2 regions of the Enterobacter sp. 3U4 genome follow, and region 1 is predicted to be linked to the other one. Evidence: predicted binding sites of a transcription regulator. Region 1 holds the regulator's gene; the other holds the start of a gene.
The links. Region 1 encodes Fur, which represses iron uptake genes when iron is present. Its sites were predicted from a motif close to ATAATAATGAGAACNACTATCAA; they were not measured.
Positions count from the first base shown of each region.

Region 2: a site for Fur is predicted at 3,067-3,089, ahead of ftnA (non-heme ferritin). Genes of this name have one in related genera too.

Region 1 is NZ_CP136665.1:2,648,028-2,652,713, reverse strand. It holds gene glnS (glutamine--tRNA ligase) at 1-72, shown strand, start outside; gene chiP (chitoporin ChiP) at 519-1,916, shown strand; gene chiQ (ChiQ/YbfN family lipoprotein) at 1,964-2,290, shown strand; gene fur (ferric iron uptake transcriptional regulator) at 2,431-2,877, opposite strand; gene fldA (flavodoxin FldA) at 3,169-3,699, opposite strand; gene ybfE (LexA regulated protein) at 3,855-4,142, opposite strand; gene ybfF (esterase) at 4,271-4,686, opposite strand, start outside.
Region 2 is NZ_CP136665.1:1,076,669-1,081,354, reverse strand. It holds gene RVY89_RS05110 (non-heme ferritin-like protein) at 1-468, shown strand, start outside; gene RVY89_RS05105 (anaerobic C4-dicarboxylate transporter) at 625-1,968, shown strand; gene RVY89_RS05100 (DUF2766 family protein) at 2,011-2,262, opposite strand; gene azuC (stress response protein AzuC) at 2,371-2,454, opposite strand; gene yecR (YecR family lipoprotein) at 2,687-3,025, shown strand; gene ftnA (non-heme ferritin) at 3,229-3,726, shown strand; gene RVY89_RS05080 (hypothetical protein) at 3,763-4,104, opposite strand; gene tyrP (tyrosine transporter TyrP) at 4,333-4,686, shown strand, end outside.

The sequences.
Region 1 (4,686 bases):
AGCACCGCGGAAAAACCGGTATTTAACCGTACCGTGGGTCTGCGTGATACCTGGACAAAGATCGGCGAATAATTTTGCTGTTCTGGTCAATGAGAGACAAACGCCGCATTATGCGGCGTTTTTTTATTTAACGATCAGGATATTAAGCCCGGGCCTAAAGAGGCGTCATGAAAATAACAGGTCAATGAGGTGCTACTTATTTTTTAAAAAAAAGTTTGTGTGATAGCGAAAATCAAAAAGGTTACAAAAAAGGAAAGAAATACCGCGTCTACCCACTGAAATAACTGATAATTCCCCGTCATTCCTCGCCTTCCTGTAAATGTTACAAAGCACTACCAATTATGTGCACTTCGTCATAATCCTGACTTTTGCCCGCTGAAAAGCATTGATAATTCGCGTCGCGAAAAATAACCTAAAGACGGTAGTTAATTCGAGGGTATTTAAAACTACCCCTGACCATTTGGTCTTTTTTATTTACGCCGTTTCAGGCGTTTTAATTCGTCAAAGAGGAATAATCTATGCGTACGTTCAGTGGCAAACGTAGTGCGCTGGCGCTGGCTATTGCCGGTGTGACAGCAATGTCGGGACTTGTGATTGCGCCAGAGGCAAAAGCCGCGGGTTTCATCGAAGATTCTACCCTCACGGGCGGTATTTATTACTGGCAACGTGAGCGTGACCGTAAAGACGTCACTGAAGATAAATACAAAACCAACCTCTCGCACTCCACCTGGAACGCCAACCTGGACTTCCAGTCAGGCTACGCCGCGGATATGTTCGGTCTGGATATTGCTGCGTTCACCGCGATTGAAATGGCGGAAAACGGCGACAGCGGCCACCCGAACGAAATCGCCTTCTCCTCCAGTAACAAAGCATATAAAGAAGACTGGTCTGGCGATAAGAGCGGTATCAGCCTTTACAAAGCCGCAGCGAAATTTAAATACGGTCCGGTATGGGCGCGCGGCGGTTATATTCAGCCAACTGGCCAGACCCTGTTAGCACCGCACTGGAGCTTTATGCCGGGTACCTATCAGGGGGCGGAAGCGGGAGCTAACTTTGACTACGGCGATGCGGGTGCGCTGAGCTTCTCCTATATGTGGACCAACGAGTACAAAGCACCGTGGCACATTGAAATGGACAAGTTCTACCAGAACGATAAGAAAACCAAAGTCGATTACCTCCACTCTCTGGGTGCGAAATACGACTTCAAAAACGATCTGGTTCTCGAAGCGGCATTTGGCCAGGCGCAAGGTTATATCGATCAGTACTTTGCTAAGGCCAGCTATAAGTTTGATGTCGCGGGTAGCCCGCTGAGTACCAGCTACCAGTTCTACGGTACGCGCGATAAAGTCAGTAACGGTGGCGTTAACGACATCTACGACGGTACCGCCTGGCTGCAGGCGCTCACCTTTGGCTACAAGGTTGGTCAGGTTGATTTGCGTCTGGAAGGCACATGGGTGAAAGCAGAAGGGCAGCAGGGCTACTTCCTGCAGCGTATGACCCCGACCTACGCTTCCTCCAACGGTCGTCTTGATATCTGGTGGGATAACCGCTCAGACTTCAACGCAGACGGCGAGAAAGCGGTCTTCTTCGGCGCAATGTACGACCTGAAAAACTGGAACCTGCCTGGCTGGGCGGTGGGCGCTTCTTACGCTTACGCCTGGGATGCAAAACCTGCCGACATGGCAACACCGGATGCTTACTACGATCCAAACTATCGCCTGAAAGAGTCTTCCTACAGCCTGGATGCTATCTATACCCTGCAGGATGGCCGCGCGAAAGGCACGATGTTCAAACTGCATTTCACCCAGTACGACAACCACTCCGATATCCCGAGCTACGCGGGCGGTTACGGCAACATCTTCCAGGATGAACGTGACGTGAAATTCATGGTTATCGCCCCATTCACTATCTTCTGATGAACGCACCGGCGGGCTGAGTCCCGCCGGTATGGAGACTGTACATGATGAAAAAAATCGTAATCGTCGCGTTGCTGGCATCAGGGCTGGTGGCGTGCGCTCAGACACAGGCACCGAAAGAGGACACCCGTCTGAAGGAGGCGTATAGCGCCTGCATTAATACTGCGGAAGGATCGCCGGAGAAGATTGAAGCCTGTCAGAGCGTGCTGAACGTGTTGAAGAAAGAGAAAGCACACGAGCAGTTCGCGACGCAGGAGAACGTCCGCGTGATGGATTACCAGGCCTGCATTCAGGCACGTAAAACCGGTAACGATCAGGAAGTGGCGAAGCGTTGCGATAAGATCTGGAACGAGATACGCAATAACAATAAATAAGTGCTTTACGCCCGGTGGTGCTGCGCTTACCGGTCCTACAAAGGTGTCATAGCCCGTAGGCTCGGTAAGCGCAGCGCCACCGGACTTTTTACAGGCAAAAAAAAGCCAACCTTGCGGCTGGCTCAGAGTATGAATACTGATTATTTCGCGTCGTGCGCGTGGTCGTCTTCGCGGCAGTCGCCTTCAGCGCAGTGACCGTAAAGGTACAGGCTGTGGTTGGTCAGGCGGATGCCATGACGCGCGGCGATTTCACGCTGGCGTGACTCGATGGAATCATCGCTGAATTCAATGACCTTGCCGCAATCGAGGCAGATCAGGTGATCGTGGTGCTGCTGCTGAGTCAGTTCGAAAACAGATTTACCGCCTTCGAAATTATGACGGGTAACAATGCCCGCGTCATCAAACTGGTTCAGCACGCGATAGACGGTAGCCAGCCCAATCTCTTCACCCATGTCGATAAGACGTTTATAGAGGTCTTCCGCACTGACATGGTGATTGTCTGGACCCTGAAGCACTTCGAGGATTTTTAACCGAGGAAGCGTAACTTTCAGGCCAGCCTTCTTTAATGCGGTATTGTTGTCAGTCATGCGGAATCTGTCCTGTTGCTAAACGATTCACTTCTGTAGGAAGTGACAGAAAATGCACCTGGGATAATGCGTCTCATTATAGAACTGCCATGGCTAAATGAAAACTGCAAGTCTCAGGCAAAATATGCTTATAAAAATGGGGTATCACCAACAAACTTGCTCAATGAAAAACCACATTTTATCAGGGAGACATTGTACAGGTCTGGGCGAAAAAGTTAAAAGATTGTAGCAATTAATTTAATCGGTTTGACCTGGTGCACGGGCGCAACCGCCGTTGCGCCGCGATAAAAATCAGGCGTTAAGAATATCGTCCAGGTGCAGTTCTTCACGGATCTGCTTAACCCATTTCTCGACGCGCTCAGCGGTCAGTTCTGGCTGACGGTCTTCGTCGATGGCCAGACCCACGAAGTGATCGTCATCGGCCAGGCCTTTAGACGCTTCGAAGTGGTAACCGGCGGTCGGCCAGTGGCCTACGATAACCGCGCCATTCGGCTCAATGATGTCGCGGATGGTACCCAGCGCGTCACAGAAGTATTCGGCGTAGTCTTCCTGATCGCCGCAGCCAAACAGGGCAACCAGCTTACCGTTGAAGTCGACTTCTTCCAGCGTCGGGAAGAAATCATCCCAGTCGCACTGGGCTTCACCGTAGTACCAGGTTGGGATACCCAGCAGCAGAATGTCATAGCCTTCCAGATCTTCTTTGCTGCTCTTGGCGATGTCATGCACATCAGCAACGTCTTTACCGAGCTGTTTTTGAATGTTTTTTGCGATATTTTCGGTATTGCCGGTATCACTGCCAAAGAAAATGCCGATGATTGCCATGAGTAAAATAACCTCTTGAAACTTAATAGTATGGTGGCGCAATTCGGCCACGGATAAGGGCAATAATAGCAGAACTGGCAACCCTGCGGAAACTGCTATCGCGCAGGACTGCACTCTGTGCTACATGAAAAGGGTAATTAAGGGAATTTTCAGACTTATGCCTGGCCGCGCAACGTCTCAAGCTGGGCGATCAGCATCTCTTCAATGAGCTCGCTGCGGCTGATATTTCGCGCGTCAGCCAGCTCGTTCAGCGCATCGACGGCGTCGGCGTTAAGCTTCAGTTCGACACGCTTAAGCCCACGATTTTTATCGCGTTTAAGCTGATTGCGTTTATTGATACGCAGCTGTTCATCGCGCGAAAGCGGATTCGTCTTCGGTCGTCCCGGGCGACGCTCATTCGCGAACAGATCTAGTGTCGTACGGTCCGTTTGTTCTTTGGCCATGATTCTGAGACTTCGGGGGAAACACGCCGCCCTGCTAATGCCCGGGCGATAAGCGCGCCATCATACATCACCAATAACGGCGCGCCAACGACTGGAAGCCCGCAGCCTTCCAGTCGCTCTCTTTTTAATCAATTTGTAGTATCAGCAAGATAGCGGCGAATGGCGCGCAGTACGGCGTCAGGTTTTTCCGCATGCACCCAGTGCCCGGCACCGGCAATAACGTGGGCGCGAGCCTGCGGGAATTGGGCCAGCAGCGCGTCGCGGTACGCGTCGGTTACGTAAGGAGAGTTTCCGCCGCGAATAAAGAGAGTAGGGTGCGGCCAGGCGGGGACGGTTTTCCAGCCCACGATGTTGTTGTACTGGTCCCAGAGCACCGGCACGTTAAAACGCCACTGGCCGTCAACAAACGACTTCAGCAGGAACTGCACGACGCCCTCTTCATCAAGATGCTCACGCATGACGGCTGCAGCCTGCTGGCGGGTCGCGACACCCGCTTCGGTGACAGCATTGATGGCGGCAAAAATTTCGTCGTGACGGCGGACGT
Region 2 (4,686 bases), 1.6 Mb from region 1:
CAGATGAACCTTGAGTTCTACGCCTCGAACCTGCACCTTCATTTAAGTGCGTGGTGTGCCGAGAATAGTCTCACGGGGTCTGCCACATTCTTTCGCTCTCAGGCGCAAAGTAACGTCACCCATATGATGCGTGTCTTTAACTTCCTGAAAGCCGCAGGGGCAAATCCTGTCGTTAAAGCCCTTGATGGGATCAATGAAAATTACTCTTGCCTGGAAGAACTGTTTCAGAAAACGCTTGAAGAGTACGAGCAACGCTGCAGCACGCTCAGCAAACTGGCCGATGAAGCCAAAGCGCAGCAGGATATTACGACGCTCAGATTCTTACGCGATATGGACAAAGAACAGCAGCAGGATGGCATGCTGCTGAAGACGCTGGCGGAGGAGATCCATAATGCACAGCAGGCGGGTTTATGTCCCGAGCAGACCGACCGTCACCTGCTCGACATTGTGGCGGTGCAGCACCACTGAGTTTTTGGCCTGCTCCCATCCGGGGAAGCAGGCTCTCTCCCCATCTCCAACCTTCTGCTTTTGCTGAAATTTAACAAATCAGATCTGGCTCCCAATGATTAACCACACAACGTGTGATGATTTATTTAGTTACATAATCATTGACGAGGGAGCATCATGATCACCATTGAGTTTGTTGTCATTCTCCTCTGCCTGCTGACGGGTACGCGTTTCGGCGGTATGGGGCTTGGGTTAATTAGCGGTATTGGCCTTTTTATTTTATGTTTTGTCTTTGGTCTGCAACCGGGTAAGCCGCCGGTAGACGTTATGCTGACCATCCTCGCGGTGATTGGCTGTGCCGCTACGCTGCAAACTGCGGGCGGCCTCAACGTCATGATGCAGTTTGCTGAACGTTTGCTGCGCAAGCACCCGCAGCACATCACCCTGCTCGCCCCTTTCACCACCTGGATGCTGACCTTTCTGTGCGGCACCGGGCATGTGGTCTACACCATGTTCCCCATCATTGCGGATATCGCCCTGAAAAAAGGGATCCGCCCCGAGCGCCCCATGGCCGTGGCATCGGTCGCGTCGCAGATGGCCATTACGGCATCCCCCGTTTCCGTTGCCGTGGTGTCGCTGGTGTCCATCCGGGCGGCACAGCATGGTATCGGTCACGCGTGGGGGATCCTGGAAATTCTCGCCGTGTCGGTTCCCGCTTCGCTTTTTGGCGTGGCCATTGCGGCCCTGTGGAGCTTACGCCGTGGGAAAGATTTGGCTGACGACGTGGAGTTTCAGGAAAAGCTGAAAGACCCTAAGCAGCACGAATTTATCTATGGCGGTACGGAGACGTTAATGAATCAGCGTTTCCCAAAGCAGGCCTACTGGTCCACGTGGATTTTCTTTGCGGGAATTGCCGTGGTCGTTCTGCTGGGCGCCTTCCCTGAACTGCGCCCCGCCTTTGAGCTGAAAGGCAAAATGACGGCGCTGTCGATGAACCTTGTCATTCAGATGATGATGTTAATTGCGGGCGCCGTGATGCTGATGGCCTGTAAGGTCAATGCGTCCGCGATTTCCAACGGCGCGGTGTTCAAAGCCGGTATGGTAGCGATCTTCTCGGTATTTGGCGTGGCGTGGATGAGCGATACCTTTTTCCAGGCACATCTCGACGAGTTAAAGCTGGCGCTGGAAGGCGTTGTGAAAAGCCACCCGTGGACGTATGCCATTGTGCTGTTTCTGGTGTCAAAACTGGTGAACAGCCAGGCGGCGGCGCTGACGGCCGTTGCGCCTATGGGCCTCATGCTAGGCATCGATCCGAAAATGCTGATCGCCTTTTTCCCGGCGTCATACGGCTATTTTGTTCTGCCGACCTACCCCAGCGATTTGGCCTGCATCGGCTTTGACCGTTCAGGCACCACCCGCATCGGCAAATTTATCATCAACCACAGCTTCATTCTGCCAGGGCTGATTGGGGTAAGCTGCGCGTGCGCGGCGAGCTACCTGCTGGTCCAGACGTTCTTCTGATAGCATCAAAGGGCGACTCATGCCGTCGCCCATTTCCCTGCTTCAGTGGGACTCACCCTGCGGCGTGAATCGCAGTTCAATCAGCGCGATGGCTTTCTGGATTGCACGAAGCGTAACCGGGTCAGCGGCAGCGGGGTGGCTGGCGAAATCGATGTTTTTCAGCTGCATAGACATCTTCTCGCGCACTTCAACCGGCGCAATTACGTCAAGAACATCAAGGATTTGTTTGATAACCAGCTGACAGGCAACAACGTCAGAGACCAGTTCCTGATCGGCGCTCAGGTTTTGTGACATGGGGTTTCTCCTTATTTAAAGGCCGCCATAGTAGCAAAACACGCCCCCTGACATCTTCCCTTCATCGCCTGCAGGTACAAAAAAACCCGCCGAAGCAGGTTTCTTTTATCAGAACATGGCGCCCGGCGGCACGTCTTTGAAGGTGCGGCAGTAATTGGCCCACATGCTTTTCAGGATTTTGCGCAGTTTCACGATGATGCTCCATTAACTTGTTATACAACTTTATCGTCAACGTGCTTATAATATGACCACCATCACAAAAATCAATACTTTTGTGACAAACATCACAATTTGCCGCCTGTCGCCTGAAAGCGCTCACCGCGGACCCGTTGCGAAGAGTGAGGGCAGATTGTCCGGCTATTCCAGCCATTGCAGCGGGCATCTGCGGGTACGATAACGTATTTCCATCCACTCAGAGCGAACCATGAAAAGAGTCATTGTAGCCGGCACGCTCCTGCTGCTCGCGGGATGTACTATTAACCGCCAGGCTGAAGTCAGCAGCCTCGACGCGCCGAACGGCATCGTCCGCCTCGACTACGGCCAGGCTGCGCTGCAAAATGCGTATTCCGATGAGTATGTGAATAACGGCACGGCGGCAAAAGCGTGTCAGAGCATGGGGTATGCCACCGCCTCAGCCTATGGTCAGCCCATTAAAACCTGCACCCTGACGAGCGGTTCTTTGTGTCTGAACGAGAGCGTGACAATCCAGTACAAATGTATGGGTTACGCCGTTAACCCTAAGTCAACTAATCCCTGGTATTAATCGAAGCTGCCAGCGTGTGCTGGCAGTTTATTTCATCAAGAACAAAAATAATTCTCATTAATAAATTATAAAAATTGCCAATGCGTTTTATTCCCATTCGTATTTTAAATAAATAAAATAAAAATTTACGTTTTGCATATAATTAAATAACAAATTATAGTGTCGCCCATCGTGAACCAGAAATAATAACCCGGAGCGTCACCATGCTGAAAACTGAAATGACCGACAAGCTCAACGCGCAAATGAACCTCGAGCTTTTTTCATCCCTCCTCTACCAGCAGATGAGCGCCTGGTGCAGCTACCACAGTTTCGAAGGCGCTGCCGCGTTTCTGCGTCGTCACGCTCAGGAAGAGATGACCCACATGCAGCGTCTGTTTGATTATCTGACGGATACGGGCAGCCTGCCGCGCATTGAAACCGTGGCATCACCGTTTGCTGAGTATAATTCTCTCGATGAACTGTTCCGCGCCACTTACGAGCACGAGCAGCTGATCACGCAGAAAATTAACGAACTGGTTCATGCGGCGATGACCAGCCAGGATTATCCAACCTTTAATTTCCTGCAGTGGTACGTCGCTGAACAACACGAAGAAGAGAAGCTGTTTAAATCCGTGCTGGATAAATTATCTCTGGTGGGTAAATCCGGCGAAGGTCTTTACTTTATTGATAAAGAACTCTCCACTCTCGATACGCAGAATTAATTTCAGCGCGGTGCCGGTTTCCGGCACCGCGTTAATTTACATACAGCCCGCACAGCTGGTGCAACGCCAGTCATGGGGATTCACGGCCTGGTAAAAATAGCGGTAGCTGGACGTCTCCAGTGGAATACCCACCTCAAAGAACATATCCGTTAACCAGTCGACATTCTCGATAATCCACTCATCCTCCTGTAAGCCTTGCGCAAAGGTTTCATCTTCAGGATCAATAACCGAATAGATCCCCCTGGTGCCCATATCCTTTTCGCGGCGGGACTCGGGAAGGTTAAGGGGTTGGTTCTCCCAGCTGATTATCCAGTGACCATGGCACAACAGGTTACCTCCCCGGCTCCATGCCGCGGTAAAGGGATTCTCCCCTGCCATAAACCCTCACTTAATTTGATAATTTATATTTATTGTTTACGTTACGCCGGAATGTCGTACAGCAACATTGCCCTTATGAGGTAGACATAAGCTTAAAAAGGATCGCAGGGATATTAATCTGTAAACCATTCATTACACCACTTGTAACGGTGATTTGACGAGTTGCGGCTTTTCCCTTACTCTGCGCCGCAGATTTTGTCGCGGTTAAGCATCGTTGTAGAGGAAAGCGTGAAAAACAGAACCCTGGGAAGTATTTTTATCGTCGCCGGAACGACAATTGGCGCAGGAATGCTGGCAATGCCCCTGGCAGCCGCGGGCGTGGGATTCGGCATGACCCTTCTGCTGCTGGGTACGCTCTGGGCGCTGATGTGCTACACCGCGCTGTTGCTGCTTGAGGTTTACCAGCACGTGCCTGCCGACACCGGTCTGGGTTCGCTTGCGGCGCGCTATCTTGGACGCTACGGCCAGTGGATAACCGGCTTTAGCATGATGTTCCTGATGTACGCCCTGACCGCCGCCTATATCAGCGGCGCCGGGGAGCTCATCGCCTCAAGCGTCAACGACTGGTTTGGCTCTGACATT